Regions from separate parts of the Peribacillus sp. ACCC06369 genome, predicted to be linked through region 2. Evidence: riboswitches for the same ligand, from Rfam matches in the RefSeq annotation. Region 2 holds a riboswitch; each other region holds the start of a gene.
The links. Region 2 has a riboswitch for S-adenosylmethionine ahead of QUF78_RS24650 (5-methyltetrahydropteroyltriglutamate--homocysteine S-methyltransferase). Riboswitches for the same ligand answer to the same signal wherever they lie in the genome.

Region 1 (10,274 bases), 1.8 Mb from region 2:
TCTATTTCATCATCGGTATAATCGGTTAATATTTAGGAAGAGCGGTTGGAATGAGTCATTTCTCATTCCAACCGCTCTTTATTGTGTTTTTTTAGAAGGGAAAATTGGATTTATTATGATTTACTCGATGACACATCCGTCCTGAAAATGCTATGATATAGAATATTAAAAAATGATAAATGACTAGCAGCATATTAGAGGATGTGACAGGATGATTATTGAAGGTTTAAAAAGCCATGGTTCAGGTAATGATTTCTTAATCATTGATGAATTGACTACGACCTTGACGTTTACTGAAGAAGAGCGAAAAAATTTCGCGAAGGCCCTATGCAATAGGGAAAAGCTTGGCGCGGACGGAATCTTGTTTGTAATGAAAAGTGAACATGCTGATGCAAGGATGCGTGTCTTTAATGCGGATGGATCGGAAGCCTCGATGTGTGGCAATGGACTTCGCTGTGTTGCACGTTACGCGAACGACGTTCTAGGGCTCGATAAAATGATCGTTGAAACCATGAAGGCAAATTTACTCGTGGAGAAAACGGAAGACATTTATGAGGGCATTCCGACATTCAAGGTGGAAATTTCCCCTGTAAGTTTTAATGTGACGGATCTTCCTCTCGTTATAGCGAAAGAACAGTTGCAAAACGAACCATTGCCGGAACTTCATGATACCCTATTATTTTCGGCTTTGGCGGTTCCTAATCCACATTTAATCACGCTCGTCGATAGTGATATTTTACAAAGTGATTTGCAGGAAGACCTTTCAACAAAGGTCAATCAACCGAATGAGCTTTTCCCTGATGGCGTCAATGTCAGCTTTGTGAAAGAGTTGGAACCAGGGAGCATTTACGTGCGGACATTTGAACGGGGAGTGGGCTTCACGAATGCTTGTGGAACGGCGATGTCGGCTTCAAGCCTAGTAACATGCTCTGTTGGATTAAACGCGTTGGAAAGTGAAATATCTGTCTACAATAACGGCGGAAAAGTTAAATGCGTCGTGCATCATGATGAAGAAAGCCAAAAGTATTCAATTGATTTAATTGGGAACGCAACCTATGAATTCAAGGTATCGATTGAAATAGACTTAGATCAGCCTGAAAAATTTGTCATGCTTGAAAAACAGGATTTTGAATCGGAAACAAGCCTGTATGCCAAGCTGCAGGATGAAGTTCAAAGTTATTTGAAAACGACATTATAAAGAAAAGGACCAACCAGGAGTTGGTTACAGACTGTAGACAAACTCGAAGAAAAGCGAGTGTGCCTGCAGTTTTTTTTATTTAAAAAACGTTCCAGTCATTTTCAGAAATCCGCGCCCTTTCCGCCTACTGTATCAGGGTTGGGAATGAGACCATTCCCAACCCCTTTTTGCCGACAAAAGGGTTTCTATCTGAGTTTTTTAAACAAAGCTGATTGGAATGGAAGGTATGAGATTCCTGCAGGGAAAGCGGGTCTAAGGGAGACCCTAGAGGCGCACCCTACTTTCCAATCAACGTTCCATTTTACACTCCTTCAAAAAAAGACCAACTAGTTGTTGGTCTTTTTTTGTTTTAGGAATGATAATACTTCCAAAAAGGCCGGGCCATTATCGACAAGCCTGTAATCCATAAATGCACATCCGTTCCTTTTGATTCTGTTTGGTATGGTTTCAATCGTATAGTCCTTTAACTGGAGACTTTCGTCAACTTCCTCCCAAAACAAAGGTGTAGCCACACCCGCGAAAGAATTTCCCCGTGGGGAATAAGGTTGAATGATGGTTTTTCCTTCACTATGCTGCACAAAGTCCAAGTAAAGTCGGTCATGCCGATTTATTTTCATTCTTTCCGTTGTAAAATCATTTGGGTTGGAACTTGTTAAGTAGTCACCGAGAAAATCGGTGAATATGCGTGTCTCCTGATAAGTAAATCTGTCATCAGGCAGAGGGATGTGAATTTGCAGTCCTTTGTTACCTGAAGTTTTTACAAAAGCTTTTATCCTTAAAGAGTCCATCACCTTTTTTATTTCCTGTGCGGCCTTTATAGCCAAGGAGAAAAATTCGATGGAAGGGGGATCTAAGTCCAGGACGATTTCATTGGGTCTTGTTTTTCCAGCTTTCTGAAATGGGGCATGGAATTCCAATGCCAGTTGATTTCCAAACCAAAGTAGCGTTTCAATATCGTTACACAGCATATACTCAATATCATCATCCATGAACGTTTTAATAAAGGCCGGCGCATAATCAGGCTTGTTTTTCTGGAAAAATCTTTCTTTATCCATAGTGCCATGAGGATAGCGAATAGTCGTAAGCTGTTTATCCTTCAAGAAGGGTAAGAAGAAAGCTGAAACCTCCCGTAAATAATGAAGGTATTCAACTTTTACCACCTGTTTTCCACCGGTTATCCAAAGTGGTTTATCCTTGGAGGTTATTTGTACAGTATCTGGAAATGTGTATTGGCCTATGACGAATTTCTCCCAGGTACATTCATCGGGGGTTGTTTGTAAAAGCCATTGCGAAAACTGGGGTTCACGCAATTCATTTTCCTCATAAACGTGTAAGAATTGAACTTCGATGCAAATGGATGGATGTATATAAAAAAATTGTGCATCTTCGTCTGATGCATTTTGCTTGATCAGTTCATGCAATATCCCTTTATCTTGAGCACTCAGTCCATTTTTAACACTTCCGATTTTCGTTACGGCACCTTCTTTGAAAACTGCGAGGGAAACGTAACCATTTTCTTTGTGCAATGCTGTAATGAAACAAGAAACGGTCTTCCAATTTTTCACCTTAATCCAAGATGTAGAACGTTTTCCTTCTTGCCAAGTTCCCCGAATTTCCTTGGCGACAACTCCTTCGCCATCGAATAGGATGACCTTTTTCAAGGCATCATCCAAAACGTCAAAACTTTCTATTAATTGGATCAAAGCCTTATCGGTGGAGTCAGGAGGCATAGGAAAGCCAAGTTCTTCACCCATATTCATCATGAATCTCCTTCGTTCTTCCATAGGATTAGCTGCTATGTCTTTTCCGCTGATGCGAAGCAGGTCAAACGCTATAAACCGGCATGGGGAAAAATGAGCTTTTTCTGAAATTAAGGATTGTTTCCCAAGGCGTCCACGCCACTGTATTTGAAAAAAGTCCGCTTTTGCTTGATTGGTAAGCCAGACCAATTCACCGTCCAACTGCAGTGGTAGGTAATCTTCCAGGTCCAGATCTTTGATGTAAGCAATGATTTCTGGGAATAAGGGTGATAACTCCTTCTCATTTCGACTCGAGATGCTTATCGTATCGGAGTCTATCGTTAAAATTGCCCTAAAGCCGTCATATTTGATTTCATAACGCCAATCCTTGGAGTTAGGGGCTTCAGGGTAATAGGTTGGCAGCATCGGTTTCATCTTGTAATTACCTCCGCAAATAATTGATAACATTATTTTGCCAAAAAAACGAAGTGTTAGAGTTGGCAATTGTTTTTTCGGTTTTTTTTTAACAAAGGGGAATAATAAAATTGATCTTCTCTTTAAAAATAAGTTATGAGGTGACGAATATGCATACGATGTGGAAGGGGAGCATATCATTCGGTTTGGTGAACATTCCGATCAAACTTCATGCTGCAACGGAAGATAAGGATATATCTTTAAGGACGTTGCATAAGGAGTGTCATTCACCGATTAAATACGAAAAGATGTGTCCGGTTTGCCAAAAAGAAGTGGGAAAGGACGATATAGTCCGCGCTTTTGAATATACAAAGGGAAAGTTTGTTGTATTGGAAGACAGTGAACTAGAACAGCTAAAAAAACAAAATGAAGAAAAAGCAGTGGAAATCGTGGATTTCGTTAAAATTGAAGAAATAGATCCCATTTATTTCAACCGGAGTTATTACATGTCTCCTAATGACGGTGGGATAAAAGCTTATTCCCTTTTGAGGCAGGCCCTAAAAGAATCGAATAAGGTTGGGTTAGCGAAAATCATCATTCGCTCAAAAGAACAAATGGCGGTAATCCGAGTTGTTGATAATACCTTGGTGATGGAAACGATTCATTATCCGGATGAAGTTCGCTCCACAGCGGATGTGCCGAATATCCCTGCCAACGATACCATTGTAAAAAAGGAAATCGATACGGCTGTGTTATTGATAGATCAATTAACGACTACTTTCGATCCGACAAAATATAACGATGACTATCGAACCGCTTTACTTGATTTGATTGAATCGAAGAAAACGGGACAAACGACGATTACAGCCAAAACAAAAGAGCCAGTTTCCAACAATGTAACCGATTTAATGGAGGCTTTACAGGCATCCATTGACCGAACGAAACATGATGAACCGGAAAAGAAAAAGACTACCCGAAAGAAAGCGGCACCGAAAAAAAAGAAACAAGCATAAACAGGAAGCTGAGCGGAAGACGTGTGATGTCGCTCGGCTTTCTGCTTGTTTTAGCAAGGGGGTTTGCCTTCTAATAAGGTAATGAAAGTGACTTAACAGGGAGAGGATTACATATGGAAGGAAGTACAAATAGGTAAGTGGATCACGATGTAAGGAACTGAATGGAATTAAAAGAAATGATGGATGGAAATGAAGGCAAAAAAATTCGCTCCCTAAAGAGCGACAATGAGGAATTCAATCGTGAAAATCAACATATAGGCGAACGGTTGTAGTTTTCGACTATATATTGTGTTCATATTCTACCATATTTAATTCTGAAATAGCAACAAAATTACTGAAACTAACCTATGAATTTTTCTGGAAATCAATGATATTTCGCCAACTTGGTGCTTTTGCCCTTCTAATCTGCTATATTCCCATAAAAACTACAGAACAAAATGGATTTTTAGTATAATTTATACATATAGGATGATATAAATTAAATAAGAATGGAAGATGTAAAATGGAAAATGGAAAAATCGAATCCCTTCATGCCGGAAAGCCCAAACAGGAAAATTTTTCGAATATCGATATCTTTTCAGCGATGGATAAACAAGCAGTGGATGACGTGATAGTAACTAAATCAGGCATAATGGGTGATGGGGTAGGTAATGTAAAGTTCCATGGAGGTCCTGATCGGGCTTTGTGTTTTTACCCCTTTGAGCATTACTCATTATGGAATGAAAGATTCGCTAAAAAGCTAGATATCCCTGCATTCGGTGAAAATTTAACTGTAGCGGGGATGAGGGAAGAAACAACGTATATCGGTGATATTTATCAAATAGGCGAAGTGATTGTTCAAATTAATCAGGGGAGGATCCCTTGCTCGACCATTTCTCACTTCAATCAAGAACCTAAGTTTTTGGAATTCGTGCTGAAAACGAGTTACACTGGTTATTTTGCAAAAGTCATTCAGGAAGGAACGATAAAGAAACAAAACGAAATCGTGCTAATAGATCGTTTGCAAGAAAAAATTTCGGTTCATTATGCAACAGAGGTGATCCTGCATAACCGAGATGGGCTGGAAGGCTCAAACGCGTTACTTACACTAGACTCGTTAGCGGAAGACTGGAAACAAAGGATAGTGAAGAGAGTTCAAGCTGCAAAAGAGTGATTGAATTTTGCAAAAGTGAAAAAAATGACGATCAGGTATTGAAATTGACAGATTATTAATGTAAATTAAATATAATCAAATTTTGAAATCTTGTGAAAATTATATAATTGGATCTTATCGAGAGAGGTGGAGGGACTGGCCCGAAGAAACCTCAGCAACCAGCTTAGGCAAAGGTGCTAAATCCAGCAAGCAGAGCTTGATAGATGAGGAGAATGTTTCAAAAGACCTTCTTCTTTGAGAAGGTTTTTTTTCTTTTCTCTCATACTCATATAAAACGACAAAAACAGGATTGTTTTTGAGAGAGGGTGTAATTATGAATTTTCGTAAAGAATTGAAAGAAAGAATGCTGGTTGGAGAAGGGGCAATGGGGACCTTACTGTACTCTTATGGCATCGATCAATGTTATGAGGAATTAAACTGCACGAACCCAGATCAAATAGAGTCCATTCACCGTGCCTATTTGCAAGCTGGTGCAGATATCCTTCAATCTAATACATATGGGGCCAATTTCAATAAATTGAAACGGCATGGACTTGAAGATGAAGTAAGCAGAATCAATCGCCAGGGAGTCATCCTTGCTAAAAAAGCGGCAAAAGGAAAGGCATATGTCTTCGGTACCATAGGGGCACAGCGGAGTATCAGGAAATCGGATTTAAGTATGGAAGAGATAAAGCGAGGTTTTCGTGAACAGCTATACAGTCTGTTGATGGAAAACCCGGATGGGATTCTCTTGGAAACATTTTATGACCTGGAAGAGCTGGAAACCGTTTTGCAAATCGTTAAAAATGAAACTGGACTGCCGATCATCGCAAATGTTTCGATGCATGAACTGGGAAATCTTCAAAATGGAATCCATTTAAATGAAGCCTTTCAAAAACTCGAGCAATTGGGTGCCGATGTTGTTGGGGTGAATTGCCGACTCGGTCCACATCATATGATTCGGGCCTTGGAAGAGGTGAGTTTGCCAAAGCAAGCGTCGATTGCCATTTACCCAAATGCCAGCCTTCCCGATTATGTGGATGGAAGGCTTGTCTATAAAGCTGTGCCGGAATATTTCGGCTCAAGTGCCCTAGACCTTCGTGAGCAAGGTGCCGGGATCATAGGAGGGTGCTGTGGAACGACTCCCCTGCATATTCAAGCTGTAAAGAATGCGATTGGAAGTTTGGCTCCAGTAAAAGAGAAATATACGAAAGCCCGTGAAATAGAAATAATTGAAGTGAACGATAGAGAATTGGAACTCCCTCTGTACGAAAAGGCCAAAACAGAAAGGACGATTCTTGTTGAACTTGATCCTCCGAAAAAGTTGGGAATAGAGAGTTTCATGACTGGTGCCGAGGTTTTGAAAAAAGCAGGGGTCGATTCCATTACCTTGGCGGATAATTCACTTGCTTCACCAAGGATATCGAATGATGCACTGGCTAACTTGCTGAAGAACCAATTGAATGTAAAGCCGATGGTGCATATAACATGCCGGGATCGAAATTTAATTGGCCTGCAGTCACATTTAATGGGCCTGCAGACGGTTGGGCTGGACGAATTATTGATCATCACCGGAGATCCCTCTAAAATTGGGGACTTCCCGGGAGCCACTTCGGTTTATGATTTATCGTCGTTTGACCTAATAAGCATGGTCAAACAATTTAATGAAGGTCTATCCTATTCCGGTCAGAGTTTGGGCCAGCGGGCTAATTTTAAAATTGCCGCCGCTTTTAATCCCAATGTAAAATATTTGGATAAAGCCGTACAGAGAATGGAAAAGAAGATTGCCTGCGGTGCCCAATCCTTTTTGACACAGCCAATTTATTCAGTTGAGCAGATTGAAGAAGTTTATGAAGCTACAAAACATTTAGAAACCCCGGTTTTCGTCGGTATCATGCCATTGACAAGCACACGGAATGCCGAATTCATCCATAATGAGATCCCGGGCATCAAATTGCCAGATAATGTAAGGAGGGCCATGGCTTTAGCGGGGGATGACCCTGTAAAGTCAAGAATTGAAGGGGTGAATATCGCGCGCGAGCTAGTCGACGCGGCAAGGGAAAAATTCAAGGGCATATATTTAATCACTCCGTTCCTTCGCTATGAAATGACAGCGGAACTTACGAAATATATTAGAAAAGTCGATAGTAAACATACATCAGAGGTGGCAGTACATGAATAAAAAAGCGATTCAAGATCAGTTGGATACTAAGATTCTCCTGCTCGATGGAGCGATGGGAACCATGCTTCAAGCGGAGAATTTAACAGCAGAGGACTTTGGCGGGGAACAATTCGAGGGTTGCAACGAGTATTTATCACTGACACAACCGGAAATCATCCAATCCATCCATGAAAAATATTTAGCAGCAGGTGCTGATATCATTGAAACAAATACCTTCGGAGCGACTAGCATCGTTCTTGAGGAATACCAAATAAGCACGATTGCCTACGAGCTTAATAAAATTTCAGCTGAGCTTGCCGTTAAAGCATGTGAAAAATATTCAAATGATAATTGGCCAAGATATGTAGCTGGCTCGATGGGGCCTACCACAAAAACGCTATCCGTAACAGGTGGAACGACTTTTGATATTTTAACCGATTCTTATGAAGAACAGGCACTCGGTCTTTTGGATGGCGGGGTAGACTTGTTATTGGTGGAAACCTGTCAGGATATGCTTAATGTCAAGGCAGCCTTTTCTGGAATAAAAGCAGCCTTCGCTAAATCAGGAAAAGATGTGCCTGTCATCATATCAGGTACGATCGAACCGATGGGGACGACACTTGCTGGCCAGTCGATAGAAGCTTTCTATTTATCGGTTGAACATATGAAGCCCATGGCAGTCGGCCTGAATTGTGCAACAGGGCCGGAATTCATGATAGACCATATCAGGACACTTGCAGATATAGCCAATAGCGCAATCAGTTGTTACCCGAATGCCGGGCTCCCGGATGAAGAGGGTCACTATCATGAGTCACCGACTTCACTTGCAGAGAAAATGAAGCAATTTGCCGAAAAGGGATGGGTCAATATCATTGGGGGTTGTTGTGGTACTACGCCAGAACATATTAAAGAACTTGTCAGGGTCCTTGAAGGCATTCAGCCCCGTACAATATCCGAATCAGCCCATGGGCATGCCGTATCAGGCATAGAGCCACTCATTTATGATGATTCAATGCGTCCTTTATTCGTAGGTGAGAGAACGAATGTTATCGGATCTCGAAAATTCAAGGAGCTGATTCGTGGAAAACATTACGAGCCAGCTGCCGAAATTGCACGTGCCCAGGTAAAAAAAGGCGCCCATGTCATTGATATCTGTCTTGCTGACCCTGATGGGGATGAGCTTGGTGATATGAAGGAGTTCGTAGAAGAGGTCGTCAAAAAAGTGAAAGTCCCATTGGTCATCGATACTACAGATGAAGCCGTACTTGAACAAGCATTAAAACATTCACAAGGAAAATCCATCATTAATTCCATTAACCTTGAAGATGGTGAAGAGCGCTTTGAAAAAATAGTGCCATTCGTCCATCAATATGGTGCTGCCGTTGTCGTAGGAACCATTGATGAAATTGGGATGGCCGTCGATGCTGAGCGCAAATTGGAAGTGGCTACACGTTCTGTTGATTTGCTCGTAAATAAGTATGGACTAAACAAAAGTGACATCATTTTTGATCCGCTGGTTTTTCCTGTAGGTACGGGTGATGAACAATATATCGGTTCTGCTTTAGAAACGGTGAAGGGAATTAAGGCAATCAAAGAAAAGTTTCCGGAATGCTTAACGATACTTGGCATATCGAATGTTTCATTCGGACTGCCAGCACGTGGAAGGGAAATTCTAAATGCCGTTTTCCTCTACCATTGTACAAAAGCAGGTCTCGATTATGCTATCGTGAATACGGAAAAGCTTGAACGTTTCGCTCTGATACCGGAAGACGAAGTGAAATTGGCTGAGGCACTCCTGTTTGAAACCTCTACAGAAACTTTAGCGATCTTTACCGAGTTTTATCGTGGGAAAAAAGCGGAGAAGAAGGATAATGGTGTGATCCTGCCATTGGACGAACGATTAGGTAACTATATTATCGAAGGTACGAAAGAAGGATTGATTGATGATTTAAATAAAGCAATTGAACGCGGTGACCGCCCATTGGAAATCATCAATGGACCATTGATGGATGGAATGAGTGAAGTGGGTCGGTTATTTAATGACAACCAACTTATTGTCGCAGAAGTGCTTCAGAGTGCTGAAGCAATGAAGGCGGCTGTATCTCACCTTGAACCACTAATGGAAAACTCTGAAGATAGCGCCAAGAAAGGAAAGATCCTTTTAGCGACTGTCAAGGGAGATGTACATGATATCGGGAAAAACCTAGTGGATATCATACTGTCTAATAATGGCTATGAAGTCATTGATTTGGGTATCAAGGTCGCACCGCAACAAATCATTGAAGAGGTTCGAAAACATGAGCCAACCATAATTGGACTATCTGGATTACTTGTTAAATCAGCACAGCAAATGGTGTTAACTGCACAGGATTTAAGACAAGCGGGAATAGATACCCCTATTTTAGTGGGAGGGGCTGCTCTATCCCGTAAATTCACCGATTTTAAAATATCACCTGAATATGGAGGTCCGGTTTTATATTCCAAAGACGCGATGGATGGGTTGGCTGTTACGAATATTTTACATGACACTGACAAAAAAGTGGTCTACTTAGAAGAGTTAGTCCAGAAACGGGAAAAATCGAAAGCCAATGCCGCCATTGCTGCCACGATGGAAAAA
Region 2 (10,274 bases):
TACTCGTGAGTTCGTGTTGTTTACTCGTGAATTCTGCACGTTTACTCGTGAGTTCGCGCTGTTTACTCGTGAATTCGTGTTGTTTAATCGTGAGTTCGTGCTGTTTTCTCGTGGTTCTGCAAGTTTACTCGTGAGTTCGTGCTGTTTTCTCGTGGTTCTGCAAGTTTACTCGTGAGTTCGTGTTGTTTACTCGTGAGTTCGCGCTGTTTACTCGTGAATTCGTGTTGTTTACTCGTGTATCGTGAGTTCGCACTGTTTTCTCGTGGTTCTGTAAGTTTACTCGTGTATCGTGAGTTCGCACTGTTTTCTCGTGGTTCTGTAAGTTTACTCGTGTATTCGTGCTGTTACTCGTGAGTTCGCACTGTTTTCTCGTGGTTCTGCAAGTTTACTCGTGAGTTCGTGTTGTTTACTCGTGAATTCTGCACGTTTACTCGTGAATTCGCGCTGTTTACTCGTGAGTTCGCTTATATTCAAATGATTCATTTGTTCTCATAGTTTCTCATTCATATAGATATTAATATCCCTAATCTGCCTTTAAAAACAAAAAAAGAGAGACCATAAATGCACATTATCGAATTCACGATAACGCATTCATGGTCTCTCCTGTTCTCCGGCCGAGTTATTAACTTGATTTCAGTATAGCACACTCCAGCTCATTTGAGAAAGAATTCACCTTGTTTTTTTATTTAAACGCCATTGCAGCGTGTACAGCTTTTTTCCAGCCCTCATATAATTTATCACTATCTTGCTCTGCCATGGATTGTTTGAAGGTTTTGTCCACCGCCCATTGCCGAGAAATTTCTTCTTGATCCTTCCAATACCCGACAGCAAGTCCCGCTAAATACGCAGCCCCCAATGCCGTAGTTTCGTTTATGATCGGCCTTTCGACAGGCACCCGTAATAAATCACTTTGGAATTGCATTAAGAAGTCATTCTTGACTGCACCGCCATCCACTCTCAATGTCTGCAGCTCGATTCCTGAATCCGCCTCCATTGCATCAAGGACATCCTTCGTTTGATACGCAAGTGATTCAAGTGTGGCACGAATGAAATGTTCTTTGGAGGTACCGCGCGTCAAACCAAAAACGGCTCCCCGCACTTCACTGTCCCAATATGGAGTTCCAAGGCCTACAAAAGCCGGCACTACATATACTCCATCCGTACTTTCCACCCGTTTTGCATAGGCTTCGCTATCCTTGGCATCATGAAGCATCCGCAGACCATCTCGCAGCCATTGGATTGCGGAGCCAGCTACGAATATACTGCCTTCCAGTGCATATTCGACCTTCCCATTCAATCCCCAAGCAAGGGTCGTCAATAGTCCGTGGTCGGAACTGACAGCCTTTTCCCCTGTATTCATGAGCATGAAACAGCCTGTGCCATACGTATTTTTGGCCATTCCTTCATTAAAGCAGGCTTGGCCAAATAATGCAGCCTGCTGATCACCGGCTGCTCCGGCAATCGGAATAGATTGGCCGAAGAAATGATACTCGACCGTACGTGCATACTCCTCGGATGATGGTCTTACTTCCGGCAGCATCGACTTCGGTACAGTCAATATCTCCAGCAGTTCTTCATCCCATTTCAGTTCATGAATATTGTACATCAATGTCCGAGATGCGTTGGAATAGTCCGTTACGTGAGCCTTGCCTCCTGAAAGCTTCCAGATTAGCCAAGTATCGATGGTACCGAATAACAGCTTGCCTTCCTCCGCCCTTTGTCGTGCCCCTTCCACATTATCGAGGATCCATTTCACTTTCGTTCCGGAAAAATATGCATCTATCAACAATCCCGTTTTATCCCGGAATAAATCATTAAGTCCCTTTTCCTTCAAATCATCACAGATTTCACTTGTTTGTCTTGACTGCCATACAATCGCATTATAAACAGGAGTACCTGTCTCCTTATCCCAAACGACTGCCGTTTCACGCTGATTAGTAATCCCGATACCAGCAATTTGCTCTGGCTTTACACCGGATTCCGATAGTACACCGGCAATCACTGCCAGGATCGATCCCCAAATCTCATTGGCGTTATGCTCGACCCAGCCTGGTTTAGGGAAATGCTGCGTGAATTCCTTTTGGGAGGAATGGACGATTTCCCCCTTTTTGTTAAATAAAATCGCCCGCGAACTTGTTGTTCCTTGATCTAATGATAAAATATATTTTTCCATAGTGTATGCCCCTCCTTTTTATTAACTAGCGATATTCCTGCTTTCCAATTCATGTGACTGTTTTTTCCCAAATGCATAGGCTAATACCAATAGTACCAAGCTTGCACCCAAAACAGACCAAAATCCTACTGTTATATCCCCTAAAAAGAATGCTTTATAACAAACGGCACCAAGTGAACCCCCAACAATCGGTCCAACTACCGGAATCCATGAATAGCCCCAATTCGAATTGCCTTTACCCGGGATCGGCAGCAAAAAGTGAGCGATGCGGGGCCCGAGATCACGGGCCGGGTTTATGGCATATCCTGTCGTTCCCCCGAGTGACATCCCAATCACGACAATTAATAAACCGACAGCGAATGGGTTCAGACCCTCTGTAAAATCATTGGCACCTATGAATAATAAACCAAGAATAAGGATGAAAGTTCCAATCATTTCACTTAATAGATTTGAAAATGTATGTGGGATAGCAGGTGAAGTCGCAAACACACCAAGCTTCGTTCCTGGATCATCAGTAGCTTTCCAGTGTGGTAAATAGTGCAGGAATACTAGAGTTGCCCCCAGGATTGCGCCAATCATTTGGGCAACGATGTAACCAGGTACATCACTCCATGGAAACTCTCCAATAATGGCAAATCCTACTGTGACCGCCGGATTTAAATGCGCCCCGCTTATGGATCCCACTGCAAAAACACCCATGGTGACAGCCAGTCCCCACGCAATCGTGATAACGATCCAACCGGCATCTTTAGCATAAGATCCCTTTAAGGATGAACCCGCTCCAATACCTGCTCCGAATAAAACTAAAATCATTGTGCCTACTACTTCTCCCCAAAATGGAGTCATGAATAAAACCCCTCCCCTGATAATTTAAAAACCTTGCAAACAAATAAAAGGAGATTCACAGCAGAACTATCCTCATAAAAAAATTATGAATAGATCTGTTGTGAATCTCCTAGTCTCCGTCACATATATTAACTTGTAATGTAAAATATACTAGGTTGTGAAAACGCTGTCAATTATTTTGTGAAAAATTAATCTATTTTTCTGTAATTTTTTTCAAATTCCTCGTTCTACCCTATTAGACGATATCCCATAATTCAGTTTTGGAAGTGGTGATTGCCGACGCTCCAGCATCAAGGGCGTTCAGGACTTCATCAGAAGTACGTATGAGACCGCCTGCAAAAATGGGTGTTTGTAGTCGTTCCTTCACTTCTTTTATCATCCACGGCATAGCGCCCGGTAAAACTTCGATATAATCCGGCTTGGTTTTCTGCACCAGCTTATAACTTTTCTCCAGCGCATGCGAATCTATTAAAAAGATTCGCTGGATGGCAATGACCCCCTTTTGCTTCGCTTTCAAAATAACGTTTGATTTAGTCGAAATCAACCCATATGGATTATACTCCTGACAAATGAATTCTGTCGCATATTCATCACTTCTTATGCCATGGATCAAATCGACATGATAAATCATTTTCTTATTATGCTGCTTTGCCATCATACTTACATTTTTCAATTGTGATATATGCAAATCAAGAAACACGCCTATTTCATAGGAACTTTCTAAGAATCTTTCGAAATCCTTCATGCTTGCCGAAGCAGGCAAAATCTTCTGGTTCATTATTTTCCCCCTTATCTCTGGAAAAACTAAAACTTTTAGTAATTCAGTATATTTTAAAGAGCTTGGTTTTTCAAACACATTTTAATGAATTGCCACCCTATCCATCCTTACACTAACATACCTGGCATCCCCTTTATATATTGCGGCTAAAAACGATCCATCATAAAGAAAGTTTCATTTTCAATGCACCATCGACAAGTTCAAATGATTTAATTGTGCCGACCGGGATTTTTCTAACGATGTTCCAAGCACCAACATTCATTTTGATCATTCTATTTTCAAATTCAAAAAATGGCGGTCTGTTAAATATCCTTTGGTTGATGAAACTCCTGTCAATCGGTTCCATTTCCACTAATTCAAATGAGATCGTTCTTTTTTCCACGTGAACCGGTTTTAATGTAATCCTGAAAGCTACGTTTTTCTTAAACATCATTTTTTTCACTTCCGTCGTTCCGGAAAGCACTATATGCTTTGGCGTAATCTCGACTTTAATATCCTGATCAGATGATTTCATCTTTATGATTCTCTCTATCATAGCTGCAGTTACCGTTATCGGTATGCCATTTCCAAATATATTGGATGGATCGAATGCATTCATCCTGGTATTCCCCTCCAACTTTCAATATCACAGTTCATAAGGAACGTCGGTTATAACATATGCTGGGTTCACGGATGCAGTTAACATTTCCCGAGTTAATAATCGATATATTCTAAATCTTCAACCTTCAACCCTTGACCTTTGTAAAAACTACCTGTATAGTCATAATTAATTTAATAGACAACTCTTATCCAGAGAGGTGGAGGGACTGGCCCTTTGATGCCTCAGCAACAGACTAATCATGTACTGTGCTAATTCCAGAAGTGTAAAAACTTGAAGATAAGAAGAGTAAATAGCTATGCTGCCAACACCTCTTCTTATTTTTAAGAAGAGGTTTTTTATTTTATAAAAGGAAAGAAGGAATGCAACATGTCAATCACATTAACGAAAGCGCCTTTTAGGGCGGACCACGTCGGGAGTTTATTAAGACCGGAACGTTTACATATTGCCAGAAAGCAATTTAAGGATGGTACAATTTCAGCGGAACGACTTCGTGAAGTTGAAACCGAAGAAATCAATCGGATTGTCGATAAACAGATTGAAGTTGGATTAGAGGCTGTGACGGATGGTGAGTTCAGACGGACCTGGTGGCACTTTGACTTCCTCGAACATTTAAATGGAATCGAGGGATATGTTACTGAAAAAGGACTCACTTTCGATGGTGTGGATACAGAGAGATATAACGTTCGCAATACCGGAAAGGTTTCATTCAATCCTGAACATCCCTTCATTCGTGATTTTATTGAATTGAACAAAATTGTGGACGGACGTGCCGTGGCCAAACAAACCATTCCAAGTCCCAATCAATTATTTGCTGTAGGTGTTCAAAATGAAGACGTCTACCCTGATATCGAAGACTATGCAAATGATATCGTCAAAGCGTATCAGCATGCTTTGAAAGCCTTTTATGATGCAGGAGTGCGTTATCTTCAATTGGATGATGTATATATTGCCAGGCTTTCAGCTCCGGATTTCCAGTTCAAAGAGGGAAAATATACGAGGGAACAATTAATTGATTTAGCACTGCGTGTAATTAATGGCGCATTGGAAGGCAAACCAGAAGACCTGGTAGTCACCACCCACCTTTGTCGTGGAAACTACCAGTCGACATGGGCATTTGAAGGAAGCTATGCCCGTATTGCCCCAACATTATTGGCAAAAGAAAAAGTGGATGGATTCTTCTTGGAATATGACGATGATCGCTCAGGGGATTTCAAACCATTGGAATACATTCCAAATAGCGGGGCGCGTGTCGTTCTAGGGGTCGTCACTTCAAAAAATGGAGAAATCGAAGACAAGGAAGCTGTTAAGGCACGTATTAAAGAAGCCTCGCGCTTCGTTCCTTTCGAACAATTATGCTTAAGCCCGCAATGCGGCTTTGCTTCCACCCATCACGGCAACAAGGTAACGGAAGAACAGCAGTGGGAAAAGTTGAAGTTCGTCGTTGATGTAGCAAAAGAAGTATGGGAATGATTTTTTTATTAATCATTTGACATATCGATAATTCTCGATATAATGAAATGTATGAAAACAATCGAGATATTTAAAGCATTATCCAATGAATCCAGGTTGCAAATCTTACAATGGCTCAAGGCGCCTGAACTCCACTTCACCCCTCATGAGGGAATAGATATGAAGGAAACCGGCGTTTGTGTAAGTCAGATTACAGAAAAATTAAACATGACCCAATCCACGGCCTCTCAATACCTCTCGATGCTTCTTAGAGCAGGATTGATCAAGACGGAGCGGATAGGAAAGTTTACGTATTACAAACGAGATGAAGATGCAATCTCAAAAATTACTGATTTCTTGAAAGAAGAAGTATGAAAATGAACCTGATCCCTGCCTTAGTGGGTTAGGTTTTATTTTCCTTTTAACAATTCGACATTTCACGATATGTTTATTTTTTTATTCATACATATTAACATATTCCGATATGTCTTTGCATATAACCATAAATCATTAATGAGGAGTGAATCTATTTGCTTAATACATGGAAAATTTACATGTTGGCGATTATCAGTTTTTTAGTTGGAACATCCGAATTCATCATATCCGGGATTTTAGATAAGATTGCGGATTCTCTTGGAGTGACCCTTGCAGCCGCAGGACAGCTCATTACAATTTTCTCCCTTGTCTACGCAATCGGTACCCCCATTCTTATGGCTTTGACAGCAAGTTTAGATAGACGAAAATTAATGTTGTACTCACTTGGACTATTCGTAGTCGCCAATCTCCTTGCCTTCCTATTACCAGGCTTTGGACCGTTTCTATTTGCACGCATAATCATGGCTCTAGGTGCAGGATTGGTTGTTGTCACCGCTTTGAATATTGCTGCTAAGCTTGCTCCGCCAGACAAACAAGCTAGTTCTATCGCGACAGTGGTCATGGGGTTTACAGCTTCCCTTATCATTGGGGTACCTCTTGGAAGAATCATGACGGATGCATTCGGATGGAAATCTGTCTTTGGCGGAATCGCCCTATTCGGCCTGATTGCCATGATCGTTTTATTCTTTACCATTCCGCCTACCAAAGGGGATAAACCGGTACCTCTTCTCCAACAGCTGGCGCTTCTAAAAAAAAGGAAAGTTGCCCTTGGATTATCGATAACCTTCTTCTGGCTAGGCGGATACTCGATTGCTTATACCTACCTATCTCCCTACCTGCTAACTGTATCAGGGGTAAGTGACGCACTACTTAGCACAGCTTTGCTTATATTCGGAATCGCCAGCCTGATTGGATCAAAGTTTGGCGGATATAGTACGGATCGATGGGGTGTATCATTTACACTAATCGGCGGTATGGCGCTGCATATTGTGATGATCATCATGTTGTCCATCGTTACAAATTCATTGATTGGCGTTTTGACAATCCTTACATTATGGTCGTTCGCGGCATGGTCATCAGGGCCGACACAGCAATATCATTTAGCCACCCTTGAGCCTGAATCATCAGGAGTCATGCTCGGTCTCAATCAGTCGATGATGCAATTGGCCATGGCTGCCGGTGCTGGGATTGGCGGTGTTGCTGTAGAACATGTATCCCTTGCTTCCATAACCTGGATCGGTGCAACGGGGGTTGCCATTGCCATGGTCATTGTTCTGGTCCTTTCAAGTTCATCGTCAAGCAGTAAAATAGCACAGTCCATAAAATCCTAGACCGTTATATAAACATTCATCATAAGGCTAGATTTTAGCCTTATGATAAATCCTAAAGCTGAAAGCAACAAAAAAAGAACGCCCACCAGCACGCCCCCTTTTTACTTGCAGCTATCTTCATCATCCATTTTCTTCACAAATATATCATCCGTCACCCTATCTTCCAGTTTGTTCCTCAATGCCAATTGCGCAGCCTTCCCATCACTGGGCGACCCGTCAGAGAAATACATCGGAAACAAGGAGAAAAACATAATATAGAAAGAAAAATAGATAAATTGATACCAGATTACCGAGCTATCCAGGATATTCTGATACACTAAGCTATATATGATCAGCATGCTGACTAAATTAAAGATAGCCCCCCCTAAATAAATCAGCATATTCGTCAATCGATTATCATGTTTCAATCCTTTGAACTCGCAAGTCCCATTCCAAAAATAATATTTCCTCACCTCTATGTTCCGAAAGGCGAAAAGTTTATTACCACAACCGATCAAGATTTTCTTTTCTGATCCCCCAAAGATCGTAACAAAGAAAATATGCCCGCTCAAATGTATCAGCGTAACGATCGGCAAGATCAAAAAAAAGGAAAATAGAAATTTAATGATATCAGAGAGACCAAACATGTTAATCAACCCTCCTTACCAGAGCAATTTTCTCAAAAACCCTATTACTGGGATGTTACTCTGATACCCTGTCCAAAATAGTTATAACTAGTAAATTTTCACAGTAGTAGTATGTTTCTTTCCGTCAGTGTTAAGAGAACAATTGGTTCTTCCACTGCTTAATTCGGCTATTTCCAGCTTAATTCGGCTGTTTCCTTCTTAATTCGACCTAACTCCAACTTATTTCGCCCTTCAAAAAAAACAGGCTATCTCTTTTCAAAAAAATCCGGAAAAGTGATAGCCTTTACATCATTATTTAGCGATTGGGGGTGCGAAGAATTTCTGCGTTGTTTTGTCCTGCCCTCAAGCCTGCATGTTTATATTCAGGGGTGAAAACCGATGTTTTAATCGGGCATGCGATTTGCTTCTGGGCATTTCCTTTTCCGTCAGGTACCTCGACAATCATTCCCCTCTCCTTCAAATGGGGGTGTTCGGCCGCTTCAGTGAAGGTCAGCACTGGTTCTGCACAGGCCTCGAAATCAGCGAATATTTCCTGCCATTCATGAAAATCTCTTTCGAGGAAAGCAAGTCGGATGGCCGTTTTAAACCTGATTCCGCTTTCTTCATTGCTTTTCATGCTCAGTTCATACAATTCGGGTGCACCGATCGCTTCACATAATGCTTTTCGAAAAGGAGGCTCAAGGCTTCCTACCGAAAAATAGCGTCCATCTTTCGTTTCATAAAAGTCATAAAAGGAACCTCCGTTTAACATCAGTTTTTCTGGTTCAAGCTCGAGGCCCCCTTGTAAATTCAGAGGTGCGGATATGGCATTCAAGGCAAAACTGCAGTCGGTCATGCTGATGTCGATGGCTTGGCCTTCTCCTGTTCTTTCCCTATGAATGACTGCAGATAATATACCGATAACAGCATGCAGTGAGCCTCCGGCAAGATCTGCTATTTGGGTTCCGTTTTTTGCCGGGCCGTCCTTTTTCGTACCGGAATAGCCTGATAAGCCTGCAATCGAAATATAATTGATATCATGTCCCGGTCGGTCTTTATAGGGACCGGTCTGGCCGAAGCCAGTGATGGAACAGTAAATCAGCTTCGGATTGATCGATTTTAATGCCTCATACCCCAGTCCTAGGCGTTCCATGACACCTGGACGGAATTGTTCAATGACGATATCGTATTCCTTCACTAGATTTTTTACGGATTCGATGGACTCAGATTGTTTTAAATCAAGTGTGATCGACTTCTTCGATCTGTTAAGATATTGGTTCACACCCCATGAATCCTTTGCTCCCGGCCTCTCTACTTTCAAAACGTCCGCTCCTAAATCCGCTAGCATCAAAGTGGCAAATGGGCCTGGCAGTAACGTTGAAAAGTCCAATACATTTAAATGAGTCAATAAGGTCATCAGCCGTGCACCTTCCCTTTCCATTGGAAATATTAAAAGCTTTCCCCGTCGTTCTGTACATGCAATTTAGCAGAGTTTACGATTACCATATAACACCTGCCACTAGATTTGTATAAATTTCCATTTAACAAAAATATAAAGCTAGGAATCAGCTTCCTAGCTTTTGATAATGAGCCTATAGAAAACAAGTAAAAGCCGGACAAATTGTCCGGCTTTTACTTTAAGCTTGTTCATTCGTATTTTTTGTCGAAGTCAAACTCGACTTCATCAATTTTAACGAATTTTGTCTTTCTTACCAGTTTATAGCCCAACCATAAACCAAGGAAAAGCGGGATTCCTAGGTACGCGGCTATAACACTGCCCCAGTCAATCTGGTCGGAGAAAAAGGCTTGGATATTTTGGGACAGGATGACGATCAAGCCAATTGCAATGGCAAAGATCGGACCTATCGGGAACCATAATGCCTTATATGGCAGCTTCTCCAATGAATGGCCTTGAGCGATGAATGCTTTTCGGAAACGATAATGGCTGATGGAAATGCCCAGCCAAAAGATGAATCCTGTAATTCCAATGGCATTCATTAACCAAATATACACTTTACCATCACCGAATACGGAAGCTAAAAAGGCTAGCATACCGATGGAACATGTCAAAATCATTCCTGCAACCGGTACCCCTCGTTTATTAAGTCTTGCAAAA
Region 3 (10,274 bases), 3.7 Mb from region 2:
AGTGGTAAAACGACATTCGTGAAGCAATTGCTACGGGAATATCCTTTAGGAACAGGAGAAATTGCTTTTGCAGGAATTCCGTTGGAGCAACTGGATCTGGAAGATATTCGTAACTGGATCGGTTACGTTCCACAGGACCATTTTTTATTCTCGAAGTCTGTTAGGGAAAATATCTTATTCGGTAAAATGGATGCAACTGAAGATGAACTGGCTGAAGCTATCCGGCTTGCGGATTTTGAGAAGGACTTAATGATGCTGCCCAACCGTCTTGAGACACTCGTCGGTGAGAAAGGTGTCGCTCTATCTGGAGGGCAAAAGCAGAGGATCTCGATTGCCAGGGCACTGATCAAAAATCCAGAAATCCTTATATTGGATGATTCCTTATCCGCTGTAGATGCGAAAACGGAAACGACCATCATCGAAAACATTCAAAATGAACGGGCAGGGAAAACGACCATCATCACAACACATCGCTTATCAGCCGTTCAGCACGCGGATAGGATTATCGTGTTGGACAGTGGAGAGATCATCGAAGAGGGGACTCACGGAGATTTACTGCAGAATAATGGCTGGTATAGGGAGCAATACGATCGACAGCAGGTTGACCAAGGGACGGAGGTGAAGGCATGAAGGTCGTAAAGAAACTTTTTAATTATGCTGCACTATATAAAAAATTAATCATTGGCGCCCTGATCATGCTGGCACTTTCGGTAGCCGCCGATTTGACGGGTCCATTCGTTGCCAAGAAAATCATCGATTCACATATCCTTGGGATCGAATCCTCCTGGTATGAAACGGTTAAAGGAAAAGATGCTGTTAAGTATGATGAAAATTGGTATAAACGGGCCGATTACTTTAATGAAGGTGAGAAGAAAGGCAGGGAAGTCCGCGTTTTGCAGGTTGGCAATCAATTTGTCTTCGTAGATGAAGCCGTGCCTATGGATGGCCGAAGAAGCTTGGAGAACCAATCGTTGATCATCAAGAAAGACGGGAAAGAGCAACGGGTGCAAGCGGTTAAATTGACGAGTCAGGAAGTGATGCGGTTTTATCAACCGGAAATTCCGCGGATCTTTAAGCTTGTGGCTTTTTATTTTGGCCTTGTCATCATTTCCTCCATTTTTCAATATGGGCAGAGTTTTTATTTGCAGAAAGCGGCAAACCGAATCATTCAAAAGATGCGAAATGATATTTTTACGCATATTTCCCGTTTACCGATACGCTATTTCGATAACATGCCAGCGGGAAAAGTGGTAGCCAGGGTAACTAATGATACGGAAGCGATCCGGGAATTATATGTAACGGTGCTCGCCAACTTCTTCTCGAGCACGATTAATATCTTCGGCGTTCTGATTGCTTTGTACATTCTGGATGCACGTGTCGGTACCATTGGCCTTTTACTCATTCCGATCATCGTTATCTGGACGACGGTATACCGTAAATTCGCCTCAAAATATAATCACATCATTCGGGAACGGGTCAGCGATATTAATGGGATGATCAATGAATCCATTTCTGGAATGAGCATCATTCAGGCATTTGGACGTGAAAAGGAGACGAAGCAATCTTTTGAAAATTTGAACCAGGAGCACTATTCCTATCAAAATAAAATGCTCCATTTGAATTCGTTGACGGGTGGAAACTTAATTGGTGTCATTAAAGTTCTGGCGCTAGTGGCATTCGTCTGGTATTTCGGGGGGATTTCCCTTACAGCGAGTTCAGCCATTTCTTTAGGGATGATGTATGCAATTGTTGATTTGATCAGCCGCCTGCTTCATCCGCTTCACGGAATCGTCAATCAGTTCGCTAACCTAGAACAGGCACTTGTTGCAGGGGAGCGGGCATTCAGTTTATTGGATGAGCAGGGATTGGCAGTCAGTGATGAAAACATATCCAGATACAAAGGAAACGTGCAATTCGAAAATGTTTCTTTTGGCTATAAGGATAATGAATATGTGTTAAGGGACATTTCCTTCTCAGCTAAGCAAGGGGAAACGATCGCTTTAGTTGGCCATACTGGATCAGGAAAAAGTTCCATAATGAATTTATTGTTCCGTTTTTATGACAGTAGTGAAGGGCAAATCAAAATTGACGGAAGAAATATTTTGGATATTCCCCATCAAACGCTTAGGGAGCATATGGGAATCGTCCTCCAGGATCCCTATTTATTTACTGGCACCATCGCTTCCAATATCAGTCTGAATCATAAAGGCATCACAAGGGAAATGGTTGAAAAATCATTAAGGGATGTAGGGGGCGACAAAGTGCTGAAGCATCTTCCTTTAGGGCTAGATGAACCTGTGATTGAAAAAGGAGGAACGTTGTCTTCTGGACAGCGGCAGCTAATCTCTTTTGCACGTGCTCTTGCATTCAATCCGGCGATATTGATTTTGGATGAAGCGACGGCAAGCATCGACACAGAAACCGAGGCAATTATCCAGAAGGGAATGGAAGTGCTGAAAAAAGGGAGAACGACCTTCATCATTGCACATAGACTCTCCACGATTAAAAATGCAGATCAAATTCTGGTACTGGATAAAGGTCGGATTGCTGAGCAAGGTACACATGAAGAATTAATGGAACTAAAAGGGAAGTACTATCAAATGTATGAGCTGCAGGCTGGGCCGCATAAAGGGATGGCCGGTTGAAATACAATTGAATAAGTAAGGATAATCAAGATTAAACTATTAATGAAGGTGCCGTAATTGGCACCTTCAAGCACAATGCTTGATAATAGTAATCATTACGCTTAACATATACCTATACTAACGATGAGGTGATAATAGTGAAACAAGAAATACATCCCGATTATCGACAAGTAGTATTCATGGATACCAACAGCGGTTATAAATTCTTGACAGGTTCCACGAAAACATCCAATGAAACGATCGAATGGGAAGACGGCCAAACGTATCCATTATTAAAAGTGGAGATCAGTTCAGATACGCACCCTTTTTATACTGGAAAGCAGAAGTTTGCTGAAAAAGGCGGACGAGTGGATCGCTTCCTGGATAAATATAATATGAAGAAATGAGAGTAAGGCCGTCGGGAAATCGTTGGCCTTTTTTTATGGATGGGTTTAACAAGAATTAAAATGATGCAAACAAAAAGGGTGCCCATAAATATGGGGCACCCATCCTTTTTTCATTTCGCAGCAATTGCTTCGCCTTTTGCAATATTTACAAGGGCCGCATCGAAGTCCTTGATTAAATCGTCCGGATTTTCAAGTCCGACAGAGAGACGAAGCAAGCTGTTCGTGATGCCCCGCTTTTCCCTTTCATCAGCAGGCATGGCAGCGTGGGACATTTTGGCCGGGTAGGATAATATCGATTCGACAGCTCCAAGGCTTACGGCAAAAACAGGAAGCTCGACAGAGTTCACGAAAGAGCGGAAGACTTCTTCGCTTTCCAATTCAAATGATAGGACCGCCCCGGCTCCAAGTGACTGGCCTTCCTGGATGGCGTGCTGTGGATGATCTGCTAGGCCGGGATAATACACTTTTTTAACCAAGGGCTGCTTCTTTAAGTAGGCGGCAATCTTTTCTGCCCCTTTTTGGGAGTGCTCCATTCTAACGGACAAGGTCTTCAGACCTCTCATTACTAGCCAGGCGTCCTGGACACCAAGAACCGCTCCAAAGGAGTTTTGGAGGGAACCGAGTCTTACTGCCAATTCAGGATCTTTCACTACAGCAAGTCCAGCTACCACATCACTATGTCCGGATAAAAACTTCGTCGCGCTATGAAGGACAACATCAGCGCCCAGATTCAGTGGTTTCTGTAATGCTGGCGTCAAGAATGTATTATCAACAAAACTTAAGGCCCCGGCTGTTTTTGCGATATCACATACGGCTTTAATATCGGTCACTTTAAGTAATGGATTTGAAGGCGTTTCGATGTATATGGCACTCGTATTTGGCTTAATGGCCGCTTTGACGCTTTCAAGGTCCGTCATGTCAACGAAAGTATGCTCAATATTGAAACGTGTCAAAACACTTGTGACCATCCTGAACGTTCCGCCATACACATCTTCGGAAATGACGATATGGTCTCCGGCAGACAACAGTAGGAAAGCTGTTGAAATGGCTGCCATACCTGATGAAAAGGCAAAACCGTGTGTACCTTCCTCAAGTTCGGCAATGATATCTTCCAGCGCTTCGCGAGTTGGGTTCCCGCTTCTGCTGTAATCATATTTACCGAATTGATCGATATCGGATTGATGGAAAGTGGAAGCGTGCTGAATGGGGACGCTCACACCGCCTGTTGCCGAATCGAATTTATGTTGATTATGGAGTAATTTGGTTTCAAAGCTAAAATCATGATCGGTCATCGTAGTGCCTCCCTTTTTACGTGTGCGAATGCTTGCTGTAAATCCTGAATCAAATCGTCGCTGTCCTCAATGCCGACAGAGAAGCGAAGCAGGCGATTACAAACCCCATTGGCCGTTCTGACTTCAAGCGGTATATCGGCATGTGTTTGTGTAGCAGGATAGGTGATGAAGCTTTCGACCCCTCCAAGGCTTTCTGCAAACGAAATTAATGAGAGTGATTGTAAAAATGGGTTGACCGCCGCTTCTTCAATGATGCGGAAGGAAATCATGCCGCCCCTACCGGGATACAATACGTCCGTAACACAATCATGTTCCGACAAGTAATCTACAAGTACCTTTGCATTCTTTTCATGACGCTCCATCCGCAATGCCAGGGTTTTCATTCCGCGCATCAACAGCCAAGAATCAAAGGGGCTCAAGACAGCACCAGTACCATTATGATGGAAGGCAAGTGCATCACATAATTCCGCGCCGCTGGCCACGATCAGTCCGGCGAGCACATCATTATGACCACCGAGATACTTGGTAGCACTGTGAATCACAATATCCGCTCCAAGCAGGATGGGTTGTTGAATAAGAGGCGTGTAAAAAGTATTATCAACGATTAACAATAAATCAAATCGTTTGGCCAATGCGGCAACGGCGCTAATATCCGTTTGCTGCATAAGAGGGTTAGTGGGAGTTTCAATGAAGATGGCTTTCGTGTGAGGAGTGATGGCTTTTTCGATATCCTCCAAACAACAAGTGTTCACATAGTCACACTGCAACCCCCATTTCTTAAAACCTTGTTCTAACAGACGATATGTACCCCCATAAAGATCTTCGCTGACAATCCATGCATCACCTGATTTAAATAAGGCCAGTATAGTAGAAATGGCTGCCATTCCTGAACTGCAGGCATATCCTTGGTCGCCTTTTTCCAGATCGGCGATGGATCGTTCCAATAGTTGGCGTGTAGGATTACCTGTCCTTGTGTAATCGAATCCAGTCGATTGACCGATTCCTTCGTGGCGAAAAGCAGTTGAAAAGTATACCGGCGGATTGACTGTTCCTGTCGCCGTTTCGCTGCGATTTCCTAATTGAGCAAGATATGTTTCAGTTTTGTACATAGTTTTCACTGCTCCTTTGAGTTATATAAAATAAAAAAAGTCTTCTTTAAGAAGAAGACTTTGATTAAGTAGGGACGAGTCATTCTTCTTATCTTCCAAGTTCACAAACTTGTGGAATTAGCACCTTTTCATTGGTTTGAAACAAATGAAGGTTGCTGAGGTGTCATCGGGCCATTCCCTATACCTCTCTCGATAAGAGTTTAGATTATTCAATTTCTTTTGAATTTACTATAAATACAAAATACTGTCAAGAACAAGTTTGATGGATTTTGCTTCGATGTTCATGACTAGGTCTATTGGAGCCTAGCGGTGTCAACACTTTACGTGTCTAAAAAAGAATATCCGGAATTTTCATGTGGTCAAGGATAATCCTGAATGATCCTGTTGAATTAATTGAATTTTTCAGAAAAAGGGGAGGCTTGGCCGGATATTTTTGCTTTAAAATAATAAAGTTTGTACAATGTAAGGAGAGAGAATAATACGACATTATTCATTTCATATACTTAAGGTCTTCGATGAATAGTGCAAACATAGGAGGAGAACACATGGATTACAGAATCGAACGAGATACGATGGGTGAAGTGAAAGTTCCTGCCGATAAATATTGGGGAGCACAGACCGAGAGAAGCCGTAACAATTTCAAAATTGGTAATGAAAAAATGCCGATTGAATTGGTTCGTGCATTTGCATACGTTAAACAAGCTGCGGCAAAGGTGAACTATGATCTCGGTGATCTTTCGGAAGTTAAAAAGAATGCCATCGTTAAGATTTGCGGCGAAATCCTTGAAGGTACGCTTGATGAACATTTCCCGCTTGTAGTTTGGCAAACGGGAAGCGGGACGCAAAGTAATATGAACGTGAATGAAGTGGTCGCTAACAAAGGGAATGAATGGTTAAAAGAAAATGGTGAATCGGAAACACTTCACCCGAATGATGATGTAAACAAGGCACAAAGCTCCAATGATACTTTCCCGACCGCCATGCATATTGCAGCCTTTATGGAGGTCGCTGAAAAGTTGGTTCCTGCCATCAAAGAACTTCGTGATACATTCGATTCAAAAGAAAAAGAGTTTTGGGATGTCGTGAAGATTGGCCGGACGCATCTTCAAGATGCAACACCACTGACATTAGGACAAGAAATTTCTGGCTGGAAAGCGATGCTTGATAAAGATTTAGCGATGATTGAGGAAAGCAGCCAAAAATTATTGAACCTGGCTCTAGGCGGAACGGCTGTAGGAACAGGAATCAATACAAAAAAAGAATTCCCGGGACTTTCAGCAAAACAAATTGCAGCGGATACAGGACATCCTTTCGTCACATCGGATAATAAGTTCCATGCATTGACAAGCCATAACGAAATCGTTTATGCACACGGTGCTTTGAAAGCATTGGCAGCAGATTTAATGAAAATTGCGAACGATGTCAGATGGCTGGCAAGTGGCCCTAGAAGCGGAATCGGCGAAATAGCCATTCCTGAAAATGAGCCAGGCAGTTCCATCATGCCGGGTAAAGTCAATCCAACACAGAGTGAAGCGCTTACCATGATTGCGACACAAATCGTGGGTAACGATGCTACAATTGGATTTGCAGCAAGCCAAGGTAACTTTGAATTGAACGTATTCAAACCAGTCATCATCTATAACTTCCTTCAAACAGTGAAATTATTGACGGAAGGCATACACTCTTTTAACATTAATTGTGCGGTTGGCATCACTGCAAATGAAGATAAGATCAAAGAAAATGTAGATCGCTCCCTTATGTTGGTAACAGCATTGAACCCGCATATTGGTTATGAAAAAGCAGCCAAGATCGCCAAAACTGCATTCAAGGACAACTCTACCTTAAAAGAAGCGGCATTGAAATTGGAGTTCCTCACGGAAGATGAATTCAAAGCATGGGTCGATCCCGCTAACATGGTTAATAAATAATTCCATAGGAGTGCCCTCCCGCCGGTATTAGGGAGGGTGTTTCCATGTGTTAAAATAATGAAAGCAACAAATACTAGATCATAAGTATCGGGAACAGGAGGAATAACAATGTCTTTATGCCCGCTTTGCAACGGTCTAAGAAAAATTCATGTAAATTGCCCGGAATGCAGCAGCAATCTTGAGGATAAAGGGAAATTCATGGATTACGCTGATGATTACAGTGCTTATATGGATATCGACACACTTAAGCTGAACGACGGATACCCCCAATCCCTTCAAAAAGGCCAGTGCCCGCATCTTATGAAATGCTCTGAATGCGGACATGATGAAGTGGTATTGGTCCAGGAATAGATTTGACCCTTATTTAATATTTGAATAAATGAAAAAAAGACCCATTCATGAACGGGTCTTTTTACGTTTAATTGGCAGATAACTTCATGCTTTCCTGCATTTGTTCGTCCTCTTCAACTAAAATGCGATGTTCGGTCCCTTTATCAAAAAAGTGTGCTTTATTCATGTCAAGGGCTAGTTTGATGTTCTCGCCTGCCTGGATAATATTCTTGGCATCTACCCGTGCGACGAAGTCCTGCCCCTCTAATGTGGAGTAAAGCATGATCTCCGCGCCCATGAGTTCGGCTACATCAATTTGGGTTGTGAATATACTGTTGGGGGACTCCGTGAAGCAATCTCCTTCGTTATGGAAATCCTCCGGACGGATGCCAAAGATCATTTCTTTTCCGACATATCCTTGATCACGCAGCATTCTCATCTTCAATTCTGGTATTTCAAAGGTTTGTTCACCAATTTTAAACATGCCTTCTTTTAATGTTCCGGTAAAGAAGTTCATGGCAGGCGATCCGATGAAGCCGCCGACGAAAACGTTTATGGGTTTCTCGTAAACGTCTTTTGGGGCACCGACCTGTTGGATGATACCATCTTTCATTACGACAAGACGTGTCGCCATGGTCATTGCCTCTGTTTGGTCATGTGTGACATATATCGTTGTGGTGTCCAGACGTTTATGTAGCTTTGCGATTTCAGCACGCATTTGAACCCGCAGCTTTGCGTCGAGATTGGATAATGGCTCATCCATCAAAAATACTTTTGCGTCCCTTACAATTGCACGGCCTAGTGCCACACGCTGGCGCTGACCACCTGAAAGGGCTTTCGGTTTTCTATTTAGCAGCTCTTCAAGTCCGAGGATCCTTGCAGCTTCATTGACCCTTTGCTTGATCTCCGCTTTTGGCGTTTTCCGGAGCTTTAATCCAAATGCCATATTGTCATAGACGGACATATGTGGATATAAGGCATAGTTCTGGAAAACCATCGCAATATCACGATCTTTAGGGGGGACATCATTGACTCGTTTGCCGTCTATAAATAAATCCCCTTGGGAAATGTCTTCCAGTCCGGCAATCATCCGTAAAGTCGTCGATTTGCCGCAGCCTGAAGGTCCCACAAAAACTATGAATTCCTTATCGGCAACACGAAGGTTGAAGTCTTTAACAGCTGTCACCTTTTTATCATAAATCTTGAATATATGATCCAATACTAACTCTGCCATGAAAAATCCCCCTTTTAAACTATTGATTACTTGTACTAATTAAATATAGTCTAAGCTATCAGTTTAGAAAAAAGTATGGGCACATTGCACAAAAAAGGATGAAAACCCCTGTTTGTAATGAAAATTAATCATTCAGTAAAAGAATCAAGTACGCAGTCAAGGCGTGACGAAAGTTCCTAATATCGAGACCAGTTCTTTCAGAGAATCTATCTATCCGGTATTGTAAGCTGTTCCGATGTATATAAAGCTGTTTGGCGGCATAGGTGGCATTGGAATTACATTCGATATACGTTTTGATCGTTTTGATAAGTTCAGTATCCTGCTTGGTCTTGCCGAGAATCTCATTGATATACCACTTTGCATTCGTAACGGAAAGGTCATTTATTAATGAGTGGGGGATGATGTCTGCTAAATCAGCCACCTTTAGATCCGGCAGATGCACTTGTGCCAAATAAAAACATTTTTTCTCCTGGTTCCTGTGATGATGAAGGTCTTGATTTACAGGGTGAAAGCGCCCGGTGAACATACGTGTCTTTACATAAAAGTCACTTTCAAGCGTGGAAGAAATGGCGATTAGTTCTTTATTTGATAAAGGTCCATCCTTGTCCGTTTCAATCAAGATTCCTGACGTTTCATTTTCCCAGACCAATGCTGCATCAGATGGAACGAAAGCGAGGAAGGCGTCTTCAAAATCGGAGTTGGAAAAATCTGCATGAGTCAGCTTGAAATGAATGAATCGAACATTCTCCCAGCTTGTTAAGGGCAATGGTGCATTCGGTTCGGATAAAAAAGTTTTCCATGATACGTCTTGATACGTATTTGGGTTATTTGGGTTTATGCAAGGAGCAAATAGCAGTTCCAATAAACTGATTTCTTCTGCGGTGATTTCTGAACGGGGAATCCCAAGTATACTTCTAGAGTCTTCGAACCAAACATATTCAGAAATTTCATCAGTATCCATTTTATTGGTAATAGCATTCGGGAATTTTTGTTTAAGATTTTCAAGCATCGTCTCCACCTTCTTTCTTCATATCCATATCATTATAGCGAAAAAGAATAAAGTGCAAAAGATTAAGAATATTACTAGTTTTTAAGAAAAACGACATGACAAGGTCAAATCATTCCGGTAAACGGAAATTCATGGTTAAAAGCGAGTTGGAATAAAAGTTGGAATTATTGTTAATTTTAGGAAAGGGTTTTGCGTATGCTTTATGGAATATCGTTTAAGAGGAGGCGATTGTATGAACATTTTAATATTGGGTGGTACACGGTTTATAGGCCGGTATTTAGTTAAAGCTGCGATTGAGAAAGGGCATGATGTCACACTTTTTAATCGTGGAAGCAACCCTG

Region 1: it holds a riboswitch for S-adenosylmethionine, as region 2 does, so the genes downstream of both, QUF78_RS15550 (bifunctional homocysteine S-methyltransferase/methylenetetrahydrofolate reductase) here and QUF78_RS24650 (5-methyltetrahydropteroyltriglutamate--homocysteine S-methyltransferase) in region 2, are expected to answer to the same signal.
Region 3: it holds a riboswitch for S-adenosylmethionine, as region 2 does, so the genes downstream of both, QUF78_RS06370 (methionine biosynthesis PLP-dependent protein) here and QUF78_RS24650 (5-methyltetrahydropteroyltriglutamate--homocysteine S-methyltransferase) in region 2, are expected to answer to the same signal.

Annotation. Positions count from the first base shown of each region.
Region 1 is NZ_JAUCEN010000002.1:3,039,525-3,049,798, reverse strand. It holds gene QUF78_RS15575 (NCS2 family permease) at 1-29, shown strand, start outside; gene dapF (diaminopimelate epimerase) at 212-1,198, shown strand; gene ligD (DNA ligase D) at 1,525-3,372, opposite strand; gene ku (non-homologous end joining protein Ku) at 3,522-4,364, shown strand; gene QUF78_RS15555 (MOSC domain-containing protein) at 4,867-5,517, shown strand; SAM riboswitch class I at 5,629-5,727, shown strand; gene QUF78_RS15550 (bifunctional homocysteine S-methyltransferase/methylenetetrahydrofolate reductase) at 5,831-7,678, shown strand; gene metH (methionine synthase) at 7,671-10,274, shown strand, end outside.
Region 2 is NZ_JAUCEN010000002.1:4,842,835-4,853,108, forward strand. It holds gene QUF78_RS24620 (hypothetical protein) at 1-134, shown strand, start outside; gene QUF78_RS24625 (hypothetical protein) at 139-354, shown strand; gene glpK (glycerol kinase GlpK) at 683-2,173, opposite strand; gene QUF78_RS24635 (MIP/aquaporin family protein) at 2,195-3,019, opposite strand; gene QUF78_RS24640 (glycerol-3-phosphate responsive antiterminator) at 3,255-3,797, opposite strand; gene QUF78_RS24645 (hypothetical protein) at 3,958-4,395, opposite strand; SAM riboswitch class I at 4,580-4,681, shown strand; gene QUF78_RS24650 (5-methyltetrahydropteroyltriglutamate--homocysteine S-methyltransferase) at 4,765-5,868, shown strand; gene QUF78_RS24655 (ArsR/SmtB family transcription factor) at 5,920-6,222, shown strand; gene QUF78_RS24660 (MFS transporter) at 6,378-7,553, shown strand; gene QUF78_RS24665 (hypothetical protein) at 7,655-8,179, opposite strand; gene QUF78_RS24670 (CaiB/BaiF CoA transferase family protein) at 8,475-9,599, opposite strand; gene QUF78_RS24675 (amino acid permease) at 9,806-10,274, opposite strand, start outside.
Region 3 is NZ_JAUCEN010000002.1:1,136,118-1,146,391, forward strand. It holds gene QUF78_RS06350 (ABC transporter ATP-binding protein) at 1-630, shown strand, start outside; gene QUF78_RS06355 (ABC transporter ATP-binding protein) at 627-2,645, shown strand; gene QUF78_RS06360 (type B 50S ribosomal protein L31) at 2,783-3,031, shown strand; gene metC (cystathionine beta-lyase) at 3,142-4,323, opposite strand; gene QUF78_RS06370 (methionine biosynthesis PLP-dependent protein) at 4,320-5,432, opposite strand; SAM riboswitch class I at 5,518-5,631, opposite strand; gene fumC (class II fumarate hydratase) at 5,978-7,360, shown strand; gene QUF78_RS06380 (hypothetical protein) at 7,469-7,711, shown strand; gene QUF78_RS06385 (ABC transporter ATP-binding protein) at 7,779-8,924, opposite strand; gene QUF78_RS06390 (PucR family transcriptional regulator) at 9,049-9,933, opposite strand; gene QUF78_RS06395 (NAD-dependent epimerase/dehydratase family protein) at 10,166-10,274, shown strand, end outside.